DNA from 3 places in the Phytomonospora sp. NPDC050363 genome. Region 3 is predicted to be linked to each of the others. Evidence: predicted binding sites of a transcription regulator. Region 3 holds the regulator's gene; each other region holds the start of a gene.
The links. The regulator HrcA, encoded in region 3, represses chaperone genes, less so after heat shock. The targets are predictions, from matches to a motif close to GGTTNGCACNCTCNNNNNGAGNGTGCNAACC.
Positions count from the first base shown of each region.

Region 1: a site for HrcA is predicted at 3,233-3,263, ahead of groL (chaperonin GroEL). Genes of this name have one in related genera too.
Region 2: a site for HrcA is predicted at 3,531-3,561, ahead of groES (co-chaperone GroES). Genes of this name have one in related genera too.

Region 1 is NZ_JBFAKK010000012.1:156,120-162,920, reverse strand. Features, by position in the region: gene AB0I28_RS28910 (S41 family peptidase) at 1-714, opposite strand, end outside; gene AB0I28_RS28905 (hypothetical protein) at 820-1,287, opposite strand; gene groL (chaperonin GroEL) at 1,446-3,068, opposite strand; gene AB0I28_RS28895 (GNAT family N-acetyltransferase) at 3,362-4,405, shown strand; gene AB0I28_RS28890 (GNAT family N-acetyltransferase) at 4,411-5,436, shown strand; gene paaN (phenylacetic acid degradation protein PaaN) at 5,487-6,801, shown strand, end outside.
Region 2 is NZ_JBFAKK010000005.1:396,859-403,659, reverse strand. Features, by position in the region: gene AB0I28_RS16435 (TetR family transcriptional regulator C-terminal domain-containing protein) at 1-42, opposite strand, end outside; gene AB0I28_RS16430 (peptidase inhibitor family I36 protein) at 156-509, shown strand; gene AB0I28_RS16425 (maleylpyruvate isomerase N-terminal domain-containing protein) at 657-1,301, shown strand; gene groL (chaperonin GroEL) at 1,361-2,986, opposite strand; gene groES (co-chaperone GroES) at 3,086-3,415, opposite strand; gene AB0I28_RS16410 (methyltransferase domain-containing protein) at 3,679-4,878, shown strand; gene AB0I28_RS16405 (NAD(P)-binding domain-containing protein) at 4,859-5,722, opposite strand; gene AB0I28_RS16400 (helix-turn-helix domain-containing protein) at 5,851-6,165, shown strand; gene AB0I28_RS16395 (SDR family oxidoreductase) at 6,123-6,801, opposite strand, start outside.
Region 3 is NZ_JBFAKK010000022.1:31,218-38,018, forward strand. Features, by position in the region: gene AB0I28_RS37015 (type 1 glutamine amidotransferase domain-containing protein) at 1-78, shown strand, start outside; gene AB0I28_RS37020 (16S rRNA (uracil(1498)-N(3))-methyltransferase) at 92-820, opposite strand; gene AB0I28_RS37025 (GNAT family N-acetyltransferase) at 875-1,288, shown strand; gene AB0I28_RS37030 (group II truncated hemoglobin) at 1,355-1,816, shown strand; gene dnaJ (molecular chaperone DnaJ) at 2,116-3,267, opposite strand; gene hrcA (heat-inducible transcriptional repressor HrcA) at 3,320-4,342, opposite strand; gene AB0I28_RS37045 (CapA family protein) at 4,479-5,585, opposite strand; gene hemW (radical SAM family heme chaperone HemW) at 5,674-6,801, opposite strand, start outside.

The sequences.
Region 1 (6,801 bases), on a different contig from region 3:
GACGGTGGCGCGGCCGAGGCTCTGCAAGGTGTAGGCGAGGTCCTCGCCGCCGGAGAAGGTCCGCGAACTGGTCAGTACGTGCACCGGCCGGTCCAGGTACCGGGGCCCGGGCACGTAGGCGGGCGTCCAGCACTGCCGGCGCTCGGCTCCCTTGTGGACGACCGCGACCTGCACCGGTTCCGGCCCGACGAGATGTGCGCAGAACTGGACCGCCGACTGCGGCCAGCCGCCCCGGTTCGCGCGCAGGTCGACGATGAGCGCGTAGGTGTCGGCGAGCAGGCGCATCGCGGCCTCGTAGGCGGCGCCGGCGCCGGCCGGGTCGCCGAAACCCGCCAGTGCGATCAGGCCGACGTTGCCCGGCAGCCGCTCGACGCGGGTGACGCCCTCGGCTTCGAGGCGGAAACGCTCGCGCCACCGCTCGACGGCGGCGGCCTCGGCACCGGGGTCGGGTTCGCCGAGCGGCTCGTCGTGCCAGGTGACGGTGAGGTGGCGGTCGTCGTAGACCGAGCGCAGGTCGGCGGTGACGGCCGCGCAGAACTCGGCTCCCGACAGGCCGGCGTAGGCGCCGTCGGCGCGTCTGGCGCGGACGCGGGCGGCCATCGCGGCGGCGGTCTCGGGGTGGACGTAATGGGCGCGGACGGTGTCGAGGACGGCGTTCAGGGCGGTGTCGAGGGCCGGAGACAGGCCGAGGACAAGAGATTGGTCTTGACTCATTCACGAATACTAACGATATATCGAAGACTTTCACAACCGCTCGCCAGCGCCTCCCCCGGGCAACAAAAAGCCGCCCCGCGATGCGGAGCGGCCGTCGTACCCGCCTCACGCCTTGACGAGCGTGTAGGTCGCGCCCTTCTCGTCGGTGACGTCGAAGGTCTCGGCCTGCGCACCCGGCTTGAGCGTGAGCGTCCACTCCATCAGCTCGGCGTCGGTGCTGGTCAGCATGATCGTGAACCCGCCCGCGCCGTCGGGCTCGACGGTTCCCTGGTAGCCCCTCGTCTCCAGCGCGCCGTCGGCGGCCGGGACCTCGGCGGTGCCCTCGTCGGTCACCGTCAGCGGGGTCTTGGTGTGCGGCTCGGTGGGCACCAGCTCCCACTCACCGACCAGGGCCTCCATGTCGGAGGGTCCGTGCTCGTCGCCCTCTCCCATGTCGGAGGGCTCGTCGACCGGGTAGGACTCCATCGGCGGCGAGGGGTTGTCCGAGGCTTCGTCGGAACCGCCGCAGGCGGCCAGTCCCAGGCCGAGCAGGACGACTCCGGCCAGTGCGGCCAACCGGGATGAGGCGCTCAATTGCCACTCCTTCGTGAGGGATGAGCGCACAGTGTGCCAGAGGCGTGGAAGCGGGCACGAAAAATCGGCCCGCTCCCGAAGGGGCGGGCCGATTTCTTGGCCTGGGAACCAGGCCGGGCCTGGAACTCGCAGATCCTAGTGGAGAACCTGCAAGGGCTCTAGAAGCCCATGTCCGGAGCGCCACCGGGTCCGGCGTCGGCCTTGGCCGGCTCCGGCTTGTCGGCGACGACGGCCTCGGTGGTCAGGAACAGGGCCGCGATCGAGGCCGCGTTCTGCAGAGCGGAACGGGTGACCTTGGCCGGGTCCGGGATGCCCGCGGCGAGCATGTCCACGTACTCGCCGGTCGCGGCGTTGAGGCCGTGTCCGACGGGCAGGCTGCGGACGTGCTCCGCGACGACGCCGCCTTCGAGGCCGGCGTTGATCGCGATCTGACGCAGCGGGGCGTCCAGCGCCGACTTCACCAGCAGAACGCCGGTGCCCTCGTCGCCGGTGAGCTCCAGCTTGTCGAAAGCGGAGACCGCGGCCTGAGCCAGGGCCACGCCGCCACCCGCGACGATGCCCTCTTCGACGGCCGCCTTCGCGTTGCGAACGGCGTCCTCGATGCGGTGCTTGCGCTCCTTGAGCTCGACCTCGGTGGCCGCGCCGACCTTGATGACCGCAACGCCGCCGGCGAGCTTCGCCAGACGCTCCTGCAGCTTCTCACGGTCGTAGTCGGAGTCGGAGTTGTCGATCTCGTTGCGGATCTGCGCGACCCGTCCCGCGATCTGCTCCTCGTCACCGGCACCGTCGACGATGGTGGTCTCGTCCTTGGTGATGACGACCTTGCGGGCACGGCCCAGCAGGTCGATGGTGGCCGACTCGAGCTTCAGGCCGACCTCTTCGCTGATGACCTGACCGCCGGTCAGGATCGCGATGTCGGTCAGCATGGCCTTGCGGCGGTCGCCGAAGCCGGGAGCCTTGACGGCGACCGACTTGAACGTGCCGCGGATCTTGTTGACGATCAGGGTCGCCAGGGCCTCGGCCTCGACGTCCTCGGCGATGATCACGAGGCTCTTGCCGGCCTGCATGATCTTCTCGAGGGTCGGGAGAAGGTCCTTGACCGCGGAGATCTTCTGGTTGGCGATGAGGATGTAGGGGTCCTCGAGCACCGTCTCCATGCGGTCGGGGTCGGTCACGAAGTAGCCCGACAGGTAACCCTTGTCGAAGCGCATGCCCTCGGTGAGCTCAAGCTCCAGGCCGAAGGTGTTGCTCTCCTCGACGGTGATGACGCCTTCCTTGCCGACCTTGTCCATCGCCTCGGCGATGATGTCGCCGACCGTGGTGTCACCGGCGGAGATGGAGGCCGTGGACGCGATCTGGTCCTTGGTCTCGACGTCCTTGGCGATCTTGGCGAGCTCCTCGGCGACCGCGGCGACGGCGGTCTCGATGCCGCGCTTGAGCGCCATCGGGTTCGCGCCGGCGGCGACGTTGCGCAGACCCTCGCGGACCAGCGCCTGAGCCAGGACGGTCGCCGTCGTGGTGCCGTCACCGGCCACGTCGTCGGTCTTCTTGGCTACCTCTTTGACGAGCTCGGCACCGATCTTCTCGTACGGGTCCTCGAGCTCGATCTCCTTGGCGATGCTCACACCATCGTTGGTGATGGTGGGCGCGCCCCACTTCTTCTCAAGGACGACGTTGCGTCCCTTGGGGCCGAGCGTCACCTTCACGGCGTCGGCAAGGATGTTCATGCCGCGCTCAAGGCCCCGGCGCGCTTCCTCGTCGAACGCGATGATCTTGGCCATCTGGCGTTGTCCTCCGGATTACGTATGTCGCACGCCTTCGCGACGCGCTTCACAATGCTTGATCCGGTCGGGCGGATGGCCCGCGACGATAACGACCGCCCCTGTTGGGAGACGGTCCCACCACCCCGACCTTGGCACTCACGGGTCGCGAGTGCCAACACCTTGTTTAGCACTCAGACCCCGAGAGTGCAAGCCGCACAGGGCGAGGAGGGACGCGGTTCACGCGCCGGACGCGAGGAAACAGCCGGCACGCAAGCCTTGTGCTGACGTCACTTAGCCGTCATGATGAGGTCATGCCTTCGGTCAAGTCTGACGTCGTTGACGTCGTCCGCTTCCACCCTTCCGACGTCACCATGGGCGACGAGGTCTACGCGGGCTGGCGCGACGCCCAGCTCAACGACTTCCCCGACCAGACACCCCTCGACCGCGCCTCCATCCAGAGCCTGCTGGAGAACCCGCCGCACGGCTGGACCGGCGAGTTCTACGCCGCCACCGTCGACGGCCGCATCGCCGGCGCCGTACTCCTCTTCCTCCCGGGCCTCGACAACACCCACCTCGCCCACGTCGAGGGCTGGGTCCACGTCGGCAGCCGCCGGCAGGGTGTCGGCCGCGCCCTCTACGAGCGCACGCTGGAGCGGCTGCCGGAACTGGGCCGCACCACGCTGATCGTCCGCATCCACGACCGCGCCGACATCGACCCGCCCGCCGCCGGGCCGCGCTTCGCCGAGGCCGTCGGCATGAGCTGCGCGATGACCGAGGTGCAGCGCCGCCAGTACCTCGACGAGGTCGACGACGGCGTCTTCGCCGCGATGCTCGCCGACTGCTGGGAGCGTGCCGAGGGCTACGAGGTCGTCCGCTGGACCGACGGCGCCGACGGCCCCACGCCCGAGGAGCACGTCGATGACCTCTCCCAGCTCTTGGTGCGGCTCGACACCGACGCGCCCCACGGCGACCTGCGGATCGAGGCCCGCGAGCCCGACCCGGAGGCCGTCCGCGCCCTCGACCACCGCAACCGCGCCGCCGGCATCAGGCTCGTCCACACGGGCGTCCGGCACGTCGCGAGCGGTCGTATCGTGGCCTGGACGACCATCAGCACGCTCCCCTCCGATCGCGGCCACGGCCAGCAGCAGATCACCGTCGTCGACCCCGGCCACCGCGGCCGCCGTCTCGGCACCCTCGCCAAGCTGGAGAACCTCGCCTACGCGCGCAGGGTCGAGCCGGGCCTGCGGCTGGTGGAGACCTGCAACGCCGACGAGAACGCGCACATGATCGCCATCAACGAGACCCTGGGTTACCGGGTCCACGGCCGGGTGCACAACTTCCAGAAGGAGATCTGACGGCGATGGAGTTCCAGCCCTTCACCAGGCACGACCTCGACCTGCTCGGCGATTACCACGCCCTCGCCCTGGACAACCATGAGGCGCGAAAGGGACCGGCCCCGACCTGGGAGCGGCTGCGAAAGGCCTTCGGGACGGTCCGTCCGGGCATGGCCCAGCGCGACTGGCTGGTCAGGGACGGCGGCGAGGTGGTCGGACACGTCGCGCTCGCCCTGCCGGTGGCCGAGAACCGGCACCTGGCGATGGGCGTCGTCCAGGTCCGCCGGGACCTGCGCCGGCGCGGCATCGGGCGCGAGCTCTACGACTTCTTCGTCGGACGCTCGCGCGAGGAGGGGCGCACCACCGTCATCGCCGGCGTCGACGAGCCTCTTGCCGGGGTCGAGGCCGAGATCGACCGGTCGGGCTCGCGGTTCCTGACCGCGCTGGGCTACGAGGTCGCGCTCACCTCGGTCCACTCGCGACTCGACATGTCGACCGTCGAGGCCGGGGCGCACGAACGGCTCGCCGAGCAGGCCGGGCCGCACGCCGCCGGCTACGAGACGTTGAGCTGGATCGAGGGGAAGGGAGGAGGCGAGTGCCCCGAGGAACTCGTCGAGGACCTCGGCTACCTGGAGTACCGGCTCACCACCGACATGCCGCTGGGCGACATGGACTACGAGCCTGAGCGGCCCGACGCCGCCCGGGTGCGCGAGCGGGCGCTGACGGCCATGGAGACCGGGCAGAGCCTGGTGCACGCCGCCGCGCGGCACAAGGCCACCGGCAAGACCGTGGCGTGGACCTTCGTCGAGCTGTCGCGCGACGACGACGAGTACGCCCACCAGGCGATCACCGTCGTCGATCCCGAGCACCGGGGCCACCGCCTGGGGACCCTCGTCAAGCTGGAGAACATGCGCGCCGCGCTGGCGCTGCGGCCGGCGCTTCGCTACGTCGACACCGACAACGCCGCCGACAACACGCCGATGATCGCGGTCAACACCGCCATCGGCTACCGGCCGACGCACGCGCAGGTCACCTACCAGCGAAGGATCTAACGGTCACCAACCGTCGCGCTCGACCGGTCACCTGCGGCATCATGTGAACCATGACGCACCCGATGCTCACGAAGCACCGTGACACCCTCGACCGCGCGCTCCAGGCGATCGGCGAGCGCGGGTACTGGTCGGCCTACCCCGAGTCGCCCAGTCCCCGCGTGTACGGCGAGACCGCCGCAGCCGACGGGAAGGCGGCGTTCGAGTCGTTCCTCGACGCCGACTTTCCGCTCGACCAGCCGGGGGGCGACGCCCGGGTGGCCACCGAGGTCAGCCCGTACGGGATCCCGCTGGGAGTGCGCTATCCGCGTGCCGACCCGCGCGCGCTGATCGACGCGGCCGCCGCGACGCAGCCGGCGTGGCGCGAGGCGGGTCCGGCGGTGCGGGCCGGGATCTGCCTTGAGATCCTCGACCGCATCGGGAAGCAGTCGTTCACGCTGGCCAACGCCGTGCAGTTCACCACCGGCCAGGCTTTCGTGATGGCCTTCCAGGCCGGCGGTCCGCACGCGCTCGACCGGGGCCTTGAGGCGATCGCCTATGCCTACTCGGAGATGACGCGGGTCCCGGCGACGGCGTACTGGGAGAAGCCGCAGGGCAAGCACGAGCCGCTGCGGATGTCGAAGACCTACCATGTCGTGCCGCGCGGGCTGGCGCTGGTGATCGGCTGCAACACCTTCCCGACCTGGAACTCCTACCCCGGTCTGTTCGCCTCGCTGGTGACGGGGAACCCCGTGATCGTCAAGCCGCACCCGGGCGCGGTGCTGCCGCTGGCGATCACGGTGAAGATCGCCCGCGAGGTCGTCGCCGAGGCCGGCTTCGACCCGAACCTGGTGACGCTGGCCGCCGAGGACCCGGCCGACAAGGTCGCCTCGGTCTTCGCCACCGACCCGGCGGTCAAGATCATCGACTTCACCGGCGGGACCTCCTATGGGGACTGGCTGGAGGCCAACGCGCGGCAGGCGCAGGTGTACACCGAGAAGGCGGGCGTCAACACCGTCATCATCGACTCGACCGACGACCTGAAGGGCCTGGCGCGCAACCTCGCCTTCACGTTGTGCCTGTACAGCGGTCAGATGTGCACGACGACGCAGAACATCCTCATCCCCGAGGGCGGCATCGACACGCCCGAGGGCAAGGTGTCCTTCGACGACGTGGCCGCCGCGATCACCGGCGCGGTCGCCAAGCTGACCAGTGACCCCGCGCGGGCCGTCGAGCTGATCGGGGCGATCGTCAACGAGGGCGTCACCGACCGTCTCGCGCGGGCCGAGAAGCTCGGCGAGGTGCTGCTGCCCTCGCAGGCGCTGACCCACCCCGCGCACGCCGACGCGGTGATCCGCACGCCGCTGATCGTGAAGCTGGGCGCGGGCG
Region 2 (6,801 bases), on a different contig from region 3:
GGCGTCGCCGAGTTTCGCGCGTCTCTCCGGATTTTCCGGCATATCACTTCCTAACGACTCAAATGCCGTCTATCTTAGTTGTACACCACCTGTAGTACTACAGGTGACGTGCAGCGAGTGGGGACTCGCGCTTCAAAGGGGAGGAGAACTCACCGATGTCTCTCGGATGGAAGACACGGGTCGGGGCCGTCGCGGCCATGGGACTGCTCGGGCTGGCCGCCGTGGCCACGCCCGCCGGAGCCGACACCGTCGACCAGCTCGATCATCCCGGCTGCCCGGACGGCTACTTCTGCGTCTGGACCGGCCAGAACTTCACCGGCGACCAGTACGGCGGCAACCAGGGCGGCACCTGCTACTGGGGCATCCCGGGCGGTTGGTCGATGGCCAACCAGATGGGCCACGCCGTGCACGCCTACGAGTTCAGCGACTGCACCGGCCAGAGCTTCACGCTCGAACCGGGCTACGACACGGCCAACGCACCGTTCCCGATCTACTCGGTGGCCACGTGAGCGACCGCCGGGTCGGCACCGGCCGAACGCCGAGCCGTTCGTCCACTGTGGCCTGACCTGGCGGAGCGTCGCGGCGGGCGGCATCGACAGCATGCCGCCCGCCGTCGGGACTCCCACCGAAGGCACATGTTCGGCATACTCACCGTCATGACCCCCATGTGGCAGTTGTTCTGCAAAACCGGGGCCGTCGCCCGGGACCTGCTGGCCTCCCCGGAGGTCGCCGAGCGCTGGAACCGGCCGAGCGCCCTCGCCGAGTTCCAGGTCCGCGGACTGTCGGGCCACCTGGCGCGCCAGATCCTCAACGCCGATCGCTTCCTCGACGTCCCGCTGTCGTCCGACGTGCCCCGCATGGACCTGGGCGAGTGGTTCGCCAAGGGCTCCAAGGGCAAGAGCGACGAGCCTCTCGACTCCCCCTCGCACCGCGCGATCCGCGAGCGCGCCGAGCAGGACGCCGAGGGCGGGCCGGCGCGGCTGGCGGCCAAAGTGGACGCGGCGCTGGCGCGGCTGGCGACGCGGTTGCCGGGCGAGGACCCGAACCGCTGGGTGAACGTGTTCGGCCATCACGCGCTGACGCTCGACACCTTCCTGCTCACCCGCCTCACCGAGCTGGTCGTGCACACCGACGACCTCGCGTTCAGCGTGTTCGCCGAGCCGCCGGTGCTGCCCGAGGAGGCCGTCGACGTGGTGATCGGCGCGCTGACCGGCCACGCGGTCCGCAAGCACGGCCGGGTCGCCGTCCTGCGCGCGTTGTCGCGCAGCGAGCGGGCCCCCGGAACGATCTCGGCCTACTGACGCAGAAAGCGAACGGGACGCCTCCGTGCGGAGGCGTCCCGTTTCGTCCTTGCGTGGTTCTAGTGCGAGTGCGAGTGCCCGCCGTGCGAGTGCGAGTGGCCGGCCGGCTCGCTGACCTCGGGCTTCTCGACGATCAGCGACTCGGTCGTCAGGAGAAGACCGGCGATGCTCGCGGCGTTGATGACGGCGTTGCGCGTCACCTTCACCGGGTCGAGAATGCCCGCGGCGATCAGGTCGCCGTACTCACCGGTGGCGGCGTTGAGGCCGTGGCCCCAGTCCATCGCCGCGACCTTCTCGGCCACGACGCTGCCGTCGAGGCCGGCGTTGATCGCGATCCAGCGCAGCGGCTCGCGCAGCGCCTTGCGGACGATGCGAACACCGGTGGCCTCGTCGCCTTCGAAGTCGAGCTTGTCGAGAGCGTCGGCGATCGAGACGAGGGCGGTGCCGCCCCCGGGGACGATGCCCTCCTCGACGGCCGCACGGGTCGCCGAGATGGCGTCCTCGATGCGGTGCTTCTTCTCCTTCATCTCCACCTCGGTGGCGGCGCCGACCTTGATCACCGCGACGCCGCCGGAGAGCTTCGCGAGGCGCTCGGAGAGCTTCTCGCGGTCCCAGTCGGAGTCGGTGTCGGCGATCTCGTTGCGGATCTGCCCGACGCGGGCCTGGACGGCGGCCTTGTCACCGGCGCCATCGATGATGGTGGTGGTGTCCTTGGTGATGACGACGCGACGGGCGCTGCCGAGCTGCTCAAGGGTGAGCGAGTCGACCTTCCCACCGATCTCGGGAGAGACGAACTCGGCACCGGTGAGGGCCGCGATGTCCTCCAGCATGGCCTTGCGGCGGTCGCCGAAGCCGGGCGCCTTGACCGCGCACGCCTTGAAGGTCTTGCGGATCGCGTTGACGACCAGCGTCGACTGCGCCTGGCCCTCGACGTCCTCGGCGATGATCAGCAGCGGCTTGCCGGACTGGGCGATCTTCTCCAGCAGCGGCAGCAGCTCCTCGATCGCCGAGATCTTCTGGTTGGCGACCAGGATGTAGGGCTCGTCGAGGACGGCCTCGCCGGCCTCGGCGTCGGTGGCGAAGTACGGGGAGATGTAGCCCTTGTCGAACTGCATGCCCTCGGTGACCTCGAGCTCGGTCTCGAGCGTCGAGCCCTCTTCGACGGTGATGACGCCGTCGTTGCCGACGGTGTCCATCGCCTGCGCGATGAGCGCGCCGATGGTGGCGTCCTGGGCCGAGATGGCCCCGACCTTGGCGATGTCGGCGTTGTCGGCGACCTCGGCGGCCTTGGCCAGCAGCGCCTCGCTGACAGCCTGGGCCGCGGCGTCGATGCCCCGCTTGAGGGCGATCGGGCCGGCACCGGCGGCGACGTTGCGCAGGCCTTCGGTGACCATGGCCTGGGCCAGGACGGTGGCGGTGGTGGTGCCGTCACCGGCGACGTCGTTGGTCTTGGTGGCGACTTCCTTGGCCAGCTGAGCGCCGAGGTTCTCGTACGGGTCGTCGAGTTCGATCTCCTTGGCGATGGTCACGCCGTCGTTGGTGATCGTGGGGGGACCGAACGACTTGTCCAGGACGACGTTGCGGCCGCGCGGGCCGAGCGTCACCTTCACCGCGTTGGCCAGGCGGTTGACGCCGGCCTCCAGGCTCTTACGGGCGTCGTCGGAGAAGCTGATGATCTTCGACATGGTGTTTCCGGTTTCCCTTCGTACGGCACCGCCCCGGAGCCTCGTCGAGACTCCGGGGCGATCAACCGTCTAGATCGTCACGGTCGTGACTCGGCCTTACTACTTCTCGACGACGGCGAGAACGTCACGAGCCGAGAGGATCAGGTAGTCCTCACCGGCGTACTTGACCTCGGTGCCGCCGTACTTGGAGTAGATCACCGTGTCGCCGACATTGACGTCGAGCGGGACGCGGTTGCCCTTGTCGTCGATCCGGCCGGGGCCGGTGGCGAGGACGGTGCCCTCCTGGGGCTTCTCCTTGGCGGTGTCGGGGATGACGATGCCGGAGGCGGTCGTGGTCTCGGCCTCGTTGGCCTGGACCACGATGCGGTCCTCCAACGGCTTGATCGCAACCTTGGTCGCGGTGGTCACTGATACCCTCCGTGGGTACATGGGAACGAACTTGACATGTACCGGAGTCCCGTCGTCGCGGGTGGCGAGACCCCCGGTCCGCTCAGATGAGCTGGCACACTCCTAGGGAGAGTGCTAACGCAGAGACTATGCCGAAGGCTGGCACTCCGTCAAGGAGAGTGCCAACATCACAGCAAGCGGGGCTGCTAGAGGGCGGTTTACGGCGTGGCGTAAGACACCCCCGGCGCCCCACGACGAGCCTCCCCGCCAACGTCGCGCGCCACGCCGTCGCGCAGGATTGGCCCATGTCCCCAAGCGCCGACACCAAGCTCGACGCCCTCCGCTCCCCCGAAGGCGCCGAACTGCTCGCCGTCGCCGGCGAGCTGGCCGCCACCGACCCCGCCCGCGCGGCCCTGGCCCTGCGCGCCCACACGTCCGACCCTGAGCTGGCCTCGGCGGCCCTGACACAGGCGACGCTGCGACTGTCGGCGGCGGCGAAGTTCGGCGAGGACGCGCACGCCATGTTCTTCACCCGCGACGGCCTCGAACAGGCCACCCGCCCCGAGGTCGCCGCGCGCCGCGCCGCGCGACTGAAGGCGGCCGGCGCGACCCGGGTCGCCGACCTGTGCTGCGGCATCGGCACCGAGGCCGTCGCCCTCGCCCGCGCGGGCCTTCGCGTGGTGGCCGTCGACGCCGACGCCGCCACCGCCGCCCTGGCCACCGCCAACGCCGAGGCGCTCGGCCTCGCCGACCTCATCGAGGTCCGCAACGCCGACGCCCTCGACACCGACCTCACCGGCTGCGACGCCGTCTTCGCCGACCCCGCCCGCCGCGACGCCGCGGGCCGCCGCGTCTTCGACCCCGCCGCCTACGCCCCGCCCCTCAACGCGCTCCTCGCCCGCGCCGAGGGCGTGCCCTACGGCGTGATCAAGGTCGGCCCCGGCATCCCCCACGAAGCCGTCCCCGCCGGCGCCGAGGCCGAATGGGTCTCCGTCGACGGCGACGTCGTCGAGGCCGCGCTCTGGCTCGGCCGGACCGTCGAGGTCCCCCGCCGCGCCACCGTCATCCGGCGCGGCGAGGTCCATGAGCTCACCGGAGCCGGCGACCGCCCCGCGCCCCTCGGCGAGACCGGCCGCTACCTCTACGAACCCGACGGCGCCGTGCTGCGCACCTACCTCGTCAGCGAACTCGCCGACCTGCTCGGCGCCCGCCTCGCCGACCCCACGATCGCCTACCTGCACGCCGACGACCTGGTCGCCACGCCTTTCGCGCGGACCTTCGAGGTCGAGGAGACCATGCCCTTCTCGGTGAAACGGCTGCGCTCGGCGCTGCGGGAGCGCGGGGTCGGGCGGCTGACGGTCAAGAAGCGCGGTGTCGACATCGACCCCGACGCGCTGCGCCGGGAGCTGCTGGGCAAGGGCAAGGCGAAGGGCGCGGCGGAGGCGACCGTCGTCGTCACCCGCATCGAAGGTCAGCGCACGGCCTTCATCTGCTCGCCGGTGTGAGGCCGCCGACCAGCCCGCTGCTCTCCTCGGCCCCGTGCCCTTCGGCGACCCGGCGGGCCATCAGCGCCAGGTAGGGCTCGATCAACTCGGTGCTGACACCCCGCTCGGCGGCCGTGCGCAACAGCGTCCCGCTCGCCACGTCCTGCATGGCGAGGGAGGACTCGACGTTCGTCGTGTGGTCCCCGGTGGCCAGACGCTCGGCGATGCCGTGCGTGGTGGCCTGCGCCAGTGCCGCCATGAGCCCGGCGAGCATCGGCGCGAACTCGCGGGGCGGCACCTCGCCCTCGGTCAGGGCGAAGGCGTGCACCAAGCCGCCGAACAGTCCGGACATGGCGCTGAGCAGGGCGACGTCGAGAAGGGCCGCGTGGCCGGGGTCGGTACCGGCGAACTGCGGATCGGCGACGGCGGCGAGCGCGTCACGGTGTTCGTCGAAGACCTCGGCGACGCCGCTGTAGAGGATGAACGCGGCGGGCGTGGCGATCATGGCGGGCGTGGCCATCACGCCGCCGTCGAGGAAGCGGGCGCCCCTCCCGGCGGCCCACTCGGCCCGCTTGCGGCCTTCGGCAGGGGTGTTGGTGGTGAGGTTGATCAGGTCCCGGCCGCTCAGGTCGGTGCGGTCGAGGACCGCCTCGACGCTGGCGTCGTCGAGGAGGCAGGCGACGACCAGCCGATTCGCCGCGACGGCCTCGGCGGCGCTCGCGGCGAGCGTCGCGCCTTCGGGGGCCTTGCCCGCAGAGCGGTTCCAGACGGTGACGGGGTGCCCGGCGGCGAGCCAGGCGCCGGCGAGCGCGCGTCCCATGGAGCCGAGGCCGAGGAGGGTGATCGGGGTCTTGTGGGTGGTCATGAGGACTAGCCTTGTCGCGGGTTCCGGGTCGATCAAGTACGCACTTTGGAGTGGGTGGTGTCCCGGAGGTAAGCGTGGAGGTGGACGTGGTGCGGCCGAGTGCGCAAGAGTGCCCGATCGAGGCGGCGATGACCGTGATCGAGGGCAAGTGGAAGGTGTCGATCCTGTGGACGCTCGCGTTGCGCCCGTTTCGTTTCGGTGAGCTGCGGCGGACGATGCCGGGGCTGACAGAGAAGGTCCTCGCGTCGCATCTGCGGGCGCTGGAGGACGACGGGATCGTGCACCGGCAGGACTTCGACGAGGTGCCGCCGCGGGTGGAGTACTCGCTGACCGAGCGTGGACTGGCGCTCAATCAGGCGTTGAAGCCGCTGGGCGCCTGGGGCCGGGAGAACGTCCTGGGTCAGCGTCCGCCGGCGACCCTGAGCACGGCCCCGGTCGTGTAGGAGGACTCCTCCGACAGCAGCCAGGCGATGGCGGCGGCGATCTCGGCGGCCGTGCCGGCGCGGCCGAGGGGGATCTGGGGGCCGACGCGGGCGGCGCGGCCGGGGTCGCCGCCGGTGGCGTGCATCTCGGTGTCGATGATGCCGGGGGCGACGGCGTTGACGCGGATGCCGTCGGGGCCGAGTTCCTTGGACAGGCCGATCGTGGCGGTGTCGACGGCGGCCTTGGAGGCGGCGTAGTGGACGTAGTCGCCGGGGCTGCCGAGGGTGGCCGCGCCGGAGGAGACGTTGACGATGGCGCCGCCCCGGCCCAGGTCGCGGGCGGCGCGCCGGCAGCACAGCAGGACGCCGACGACGTTGACGTCGATGACGCGCTGGATCGTGGCGGGTTCGGCGTCGGCGAGGCGGCCGAAGCCTCCGGTGATGCCGGCGTTGTTGACCAGGCCGGTGAGGGTGCCCAGTTCGGCGGCGGTGTCGAAGAGGCGGTCGACGTCGGCGGGGACGGACACGTCGCAGTGCACGACCGCGCAGCGCGCGCCGGACGCCTCGGCCGAGGCGGCGGTCGCGGCGGCCGCCTCGGCGTCGCTGGAGTAGCCGATGACCAGGTCGTGGCCGTCGGCGGCGAGTCGGGCGACGGTG
Region 3 (6,801 bases):
CGGCTGGTGACCGGGCAGAACCCGGCCTCGGCGACGCGGGTCGGTGAGCTGATGATCACGGCTCTCGGGGGGCACTGAGGGCCGGGCGCCCTCACCACCGTCCCAGCCGCACCGACAGGGCGGCCAGCGCCGCGACGCCGGCCGTCGAGGTCCGCAGCACCTCGCGGCCGAGGCGGACGGGCAGCGCGCCCGCGGCCTCGAAGGCGGCGAGCTCGTCGCCGGAGACCCCTCCTTCGGGTCCGACGACCAGGACGATCTGGCCGGCGTCGGGGAGTTTCGCCGTCGACAGGGGCTCGGTGGCGTCCTCGTGCAGCACGAAGGCCGCCGAGGCGGCCGTGACGCGGGCGGCGACGGCCTTGGTCGAAGCCGTCTCGGCGAGTTCGGGGACGCGGTGACGGCGGGCCTGCTTGGCGGCCTCGCGGGCGGTCGCGGCCCACTTGGCGTGGGCCTTGTCGCCGCGGTCCCCGCGCCACTGCACGACCGACCGGGACGCCGACCAGGGCACGATCGCGTCGACGCCGACCTCGGTCATCGCCTGCACGGCCCGTTCACCCCGGTCGCCTTTCGCCAAGCCCTGCACGACGGTCAGGCTCGGTTCGGGGAGGGGTTCACGGTGGGCTTCGCCGACGTCGAGGACGAGGGCGCCCTTCTCTGTCGCGGTGACCGTGGCGGGGCATACGCCGCCTTCGCCGTCGGACAGGAGCAGGTGCTCGCCGACGCGGAGGCGCTGCACGTCGGCGGCGTGGCGCCCTTCGGGGCCGTCGAGGCGGAAGGCGCCGGGCGCCGGGAGGGCCGCGACCAGGAACAGCGGTGCGCTCATGCCGCGACGTTAACCCACGGGCGGCGCGGCCAGGCCCCTCCATAGGCTGAGGGCATGGATCTTGACTACGAACTCGTCGAGGGCGTGCCGACGGTCGAGGAGTACCGGCATCTGCGCGGCTCGACGGGCCTGGGCGCCAAGTCCGTCGAGGCCTCGGCCTTGGGCCTGCCGAACACGTGGTTCGGGGTGCTGGTGCGTCGGGAGGGTGAGGCGGTCGGCATGGGCCGGATCATCGGCGACGGCGGGTGCTTCTTCCAGGTCGTCGACATCTGCGTCCTGCCCGGGCATCAGGGCCGCGGCCTCGGGAAGCGGGTCATGGCCGCGCTGAGCGAGGCGATGGAGGCGGGCATGCCCGAGGGCGCCTACGTCTCGCTCATCGCCGACGGCGAGGCCCGCCACCTGTACGAGAAGTTCGGGTTCCGGGAGGTCGCGCCGGTCTCGGTGGGCATGGCGCGGTTGTTCTTGTGAGCCGGGGAACAGCGCGGCATCGCCGGACGCTGTAGTTCGCGTCTTCAACGGCGACGAGAGGCAGACATGAGCGAGCCCACGATCTACGAGTTCATCGGCGGCCAGGACGCTTTGCGCAGACTCGCCGAGGCCCATTACCGCCGTTGCGTCACCGACCCCGTGTTGTCGCAGGTCTTCGGTACCGAGCCGCGGCCCGAACATGCCGTGCACCTCGCCGACTGGCTCGGTGAGGTCTTCGAAGGCCCCGCGACCTACACCGCCGAGCACGGCGGGCATGAGGCCCTGCTGCTGCACCACGCGGGCAAGCACATCACCGAGGAGCAGCGGGCGGCGTTCGTGACGGCGTTCGTCGAGGCCGCCGACGAGACCGGTGTCCCCGACGATCCTCACCTGCGGGCGAGGCTGACGTCCTACCTGGAGTGGGGCACGAGAATCGCGAAGGACGTGTCGGAGGCGGACGCGTCCGACATCTCCAGCTCCGACCCGGTCCCCACCTGGGGCTGGCGAGAAGACCAGTCCCCCGCCTGACAGCAAACAAGAGGGCGGGACGACCCGCGGCGAGTAGAGGCACTAACGACGAAAGGCGCCCCGAGGGGCGCCTTTCGTCGACTCACAAACCGCGATCAGGCCGCAGCAAGCCTCGGCCGCACCCGGCCGCCGGCGCAACCCCCGCCGACTCTGCCGCGTACTGCGTGGTGGTCGCCGAAGCCGTCCACCGCCACCACCCACCCACAACGACCACAGACGGCGGCGGCGCCCGCCGCGCTCAGCGGCAAGCGCGCGAAGCGCGGATGCGGCGAAGCCGCCAGAAACCCAGCCGCCAGCAATCAAGCATGCCCGTTAAAGGCGTCTCTCATTCGGGAGAAAAAACCTCCGCCGCCCCGTGTCTCGATGATCTCCTCATCGCGTAGTTGGGCGAGTTTCTGGAGGAGTTCTTCTTGTTCGGCGTCCAGCTTGGTGGGTGTGCGGACGTCGAGGTGCACGAAGAGGTCGCCTCTGGCTCCGCCTCCGCGCAGTCGGGGGACGCCTTTGCCGCGTACGCGGAGGGTGCTGCCGGGTTGGGTGCCGGGGTTGACGTCGACGACTTCTTCGCCGTCGAGGGTCTTGAGGGTGATGCTGGTGCCCAGGGCGGCGGCCGTCATGGGCACTTTGAGTTTGCAGTGGAGGTCGTCGCCCTTGCGGGTGAACACGTCGTGGGGTCGTTCGTGGATCTCGACGTAGAGGTCGCCGGCGGGTCCGCCGCCGGGGCCGACTTCGCCTTGTCCGGCCAGGCGGATGCGCATGCCGTCTTCGACGCCGGCGGGGATCTTGACGGTGAGGGTGCGGCGGCTGCGGACGCGTCCGTCACCGGCGCACTTGGGGCACGGGTTCGGAATGACGGTGCCGAAGCCGGAGCAGGTGGCGCAGGGTCGTGAGGTGACCATCTGGCCGAGGATGGTGCGCTGCACGGACTGGACTTCGCCGGAGCCTTCGCAGGTGTCGCAGGTGACGGGTGCCGAGCCGGCGGCCGCGCCGGAGCCTTCGCAGGTTCCGCAGACGGTGGCGGTGTCGACGGTGATGGGCGATTCGAGCCCGAACGCGGCCTCTTCGAGGTCGAGGTCGAGGCGCAGGATCGCGTCGGATCCGGGGCGCACCCGGGAGCGCGGGCCCCGGCGGGGTCCGGCGCCCATGGGGCCGGAGGCGCCGAAGAACGCGTCCATGATGTCCTGGAAGTCCATGAACGGTCCGGCTCCGCCGGGTCCGGCCCCGCCTCCGCCGCCGGGGGCGAGGGGGTCGCCGCCGAGGTCGACGATCTGGCGTTTCTGCGGGTCGGAGAGCACCTCGAAGGCGGCGTTGATCTCCTTGAATTTCTCCTGCGCCTCGGGGCTGGGGTTCACGTCGGGGTGGAACTCCCGCGCGAGCCTGCGGTACGCCTTCTTCAGGTCGTCCGGGGTCGCGTCCTTCGCCACACCGAGGATTCCGTAGTAGTCCTTGGCCACGTGTGCTCTCATCGCCTCAACAGCTCAATATCGAAACAAGAAATGTCGTTCATCAGTTCTGGGCGAGGACCTCGCCGACGTACCGTGCGACCGCGCGCACGGCCGCGATGGTGCCGGGGTAGTCCATCCGGGTCGGGCCGAGAACGCCGAGACCGCCGACGACGTCCCCGGAGGGGCCGTAGCCGGCGCTGACCACCGAGGTGGCGCGCAGTCCGACGATCTCGTTCTCGTCACCGATCCGGATGTGCAGCGCGGCGGAGGTGTCGACCTCGCCGAGCAGCTTGAGCAGGATGACCTCTTCCTCCAGGGCTTCGAGGATAGGCCGCAGGGATCCGGCGAAGTCGAGCGAGTGCCGGGTGAGGTTGGCGGTACCGGCCAGCGCGATGCGCTCCTCGCCGCGTTCGACGAGGGTTTCGAGCAGGACGGTCGACAGGTTGGTCATGGCCGGGCGCAGTTCGGCGGCGGCCTCTTCGACGAGGGCCTGGATGAGCTTGGGCGTCTCGGTGAGCCGGGCGCCGGTGAGCTTCTCGTTGACGGTGCGGCGGATGGCCAGCACGTCGTCTTCGGCCACGGGCCCGGGGAGTTCGACGAGGCGCTGTTCGACGCGGCCGGTGTCGGTGATCATGACGAGCATGAGGCGCGAGGCCGTCAGGTGCACCAGTTCGAGGTGCCGGACGCGGCTGCGCGACAGGCTCGGGTACTGGACGACGGCGACCTGCCGGGTGAGCTGCGCGAGGAGCCGGACGGTGCGGTGGACGACGTCGTCGAGGTCGAGGGCGCCGTCGAGGAAGCGGTGCAGGGCGCGGCGTTCGGCCGCGGTGAGCGGCTTGACCTGGCTGAGCCGGTCGACGAACAGGCGGTAGCCCTTGTCGGTGGGGACGCGGCCGGCGCTGGTGTGGGGCTGGTGGATGTAGCCCTCGTCTTCGAGGACGGCCATGTCGTTGCGGACGGTCGCCGAGGAGACCCGCAGGTTGTGGCGTTCCACGAGGGATTTGCTGCCCACCGGTTCCTGCGTGGCGACGTAGTCCTGGACGATCGCGCGCAGTACCTCCAGCTTGCGCTCATCCATGGGCATCCGGCGTCCTCCTCGCGCTCTCGTCAGTGGTCGGGCATCGGCACCGAGAGCGGCGGTCGCAGGCATGGAGCTGGCCTGGCACTCGGGCAGACTGAGTGCCAGTCTACTGGCGCGAGGGCCGGTATTGCCTCATCGTTCAGGGCGGAGTGATACGGCCACCTTCGGTGACGAGGGCCGCCGTCGCCCCGAAATCGTCGCGGGACAGCCGATTGCACGTCTCGTGTGCCGTGTTGTCCGGATCCGCGGCGGGATATCCCCCGTCGACCATGCGCGTGGCGCGCAGGACGCCGCCGGCCCAGTCGCCGTCAATGGTCAAAGTCACGGCGAGGACGCCGCCGACTCCCCGGTTGCCTTCGGTCGATAGGACCCGGTATCCGGCGAAATTCCCGAGGCTGTAGGCGATCAGCCGGCCCTTGTAGAACTCCATGCCGCGCATCACATGCGGGCCGTGCCCGACGACGAGGTCGGCGCCGGCGTCGATGACGGCACGGGAGAAGGCCATCACGTCGCCGCGGTCCTCACCGAGGAACATCTCGGCGCCGGGGACGACGTGGTCCTTGTCGGCGCCCTCACCGCCGGCCTGCATGGAGACCACGACGAGGTCGTTGCGCTCGGCGGCCGCCTCGACCAGCGCGGCGGTGCCCTCCAGGTCGTGCATGTCCTGCGACCACGCGTACGGCGAGACACCCACGACGGCTATCTCCACCCCGTCGACGGTCAGCTCGGCGTACTCGCCGCGCATGCCGGTGTACTCGATCCCGGCGTCGTTGAGGTGTGTCCGGGTGTCGGCGAGCCCTTCGCCGCCGTAGTCGAGGGCGTGGTTGTTGGCGAGGTTGAGGACGTCGAAACCGGCGTCGGCGATCACCTCGGCGTAGCCCGGCGGCATCCGGAAGGCCGCGCAGTTCTCGGCCTTCGGCTTGCACTTCGACGACTTCTCCCGCTCGGTGAGCGTGCCCTCGAAGTTGCCGATGAGCAGGTCGCCGGTCAGCACGCCGGAGGCCCGCTCGAAGAAGCCCTCGGCATCACCGGGCGGCAGGTCATCGGGTGCCGAACCGAGGATGATGTCGCCGGTTCCGGTGATGGTGACCGTCTTCTTCGGCGGAGCCGGCGTCGAGGTGGACTCGGCGGCCGCCGGGGGCCCTCCGAGCGGCGCGTTGACCGTCACGGCGGGCGACGGCAGCGTGAGCGCGGTGGCGGTTCCGGCGAGCGCGAGCACGGCGGCCGCGACCGTCGTGCGCGTCAACCGGGGATCGAACCTGGGCGGTGCGGCGTGGCGGGGCCTTCGTCTCGGCATGGGGCGTCTTCTCAGTCGCGAGCGCCGGGAAACACTCTCAGTCGGGCAACAGGTCGCGCACCACCGCGTCGGCCAGGAGCCTTCCGCGGAGCGTCAACCGCGCCAGGCCCTTCTCGAAGGCGGGCTCGTCGAGTAGCCCGTCGGCGACGGCGCGGGCCGCGCTCTCCTGCCCGGGCGGCGCCAATGAGGATACCTCGATACCGTCGACGATCCGTAGTCTTAGCAATACATCTTCGACATGGCGGTCGGCGTCGTCGAGTACTTCGCGGCCCTCGCCCGGGGAGGCGCCCTCGGCGAGGCGTCCGGCGTAGGCGCTGGGGTGGCGCACGTTCCACCACCGGACTCCGCCGACGTGGCTGTGCGCGCCGGGGCCGAGGCCCCACCAGTCGCCGCCCTGCCAGTAGAGGAGGTTGTGGCGGCAGCGGGCGTCGGTGTCGGCGGCCCAGTTGGAGACCTCGTACCAGTTCAGTCCGGCCGCGGAGAGTGCGGCGTCGGCGGCGAGGTAGCGGTCGGCGGCCACGTCGTCGTCGGGCATCGCGACCTCGCCGCGTCTGATGCGGGCGGCGAGGCGGGTCCCGTCCTCGATGATCAGCGAGTAGGCCGAGACGTGGTCGACGCCGGCGGCGACGGCCGCGTCGAGGCTGGCGGCCCAGTCCTCCTCGCGTTCGCCGGGGGTCCCGTAGATGAGGTCGAGGTTGACGTGGCCGAAGCCGGCCTCGCGCGCCTCGACGGCGGCCTGCGCGGCGCGGCCGGGCGAGTGCTTGCGGTCGAGGACGGCAAGGACGTGGCGGGCGGCCGACTGCATGCCGAGCGAGACGCGGTTGAAGCCGCCGGCGCGCAGCCGCGACAGGTAGGCGGGGTCGACCGACTCGGGGTTGGCCTCGGTGGTGATCTCGGCGTCGTCGGCGAGCCCGAAGGCGGCGTCGATGCCGTCGAGGATGCGGACGAGGTCGTCGGCGGGAAGAAGGGTGGGGGTGCCGCCGCCGAAGAAGACGGTGCGCGCCTTGGGGGCGGTCCCGTCGAGGACGCGCGCGGCGAGGCGGAGCTCGTCGAGGACGAGGGCGGCGTAGGAGTCGCGCGTCACTCCCCCGGCGAGTTCGGCGGCGGTGTAGGTGTTGAAGTCGCAGTAGCCGCAGCGGGAGGCGCAGAAGGGCACGTGGACGTA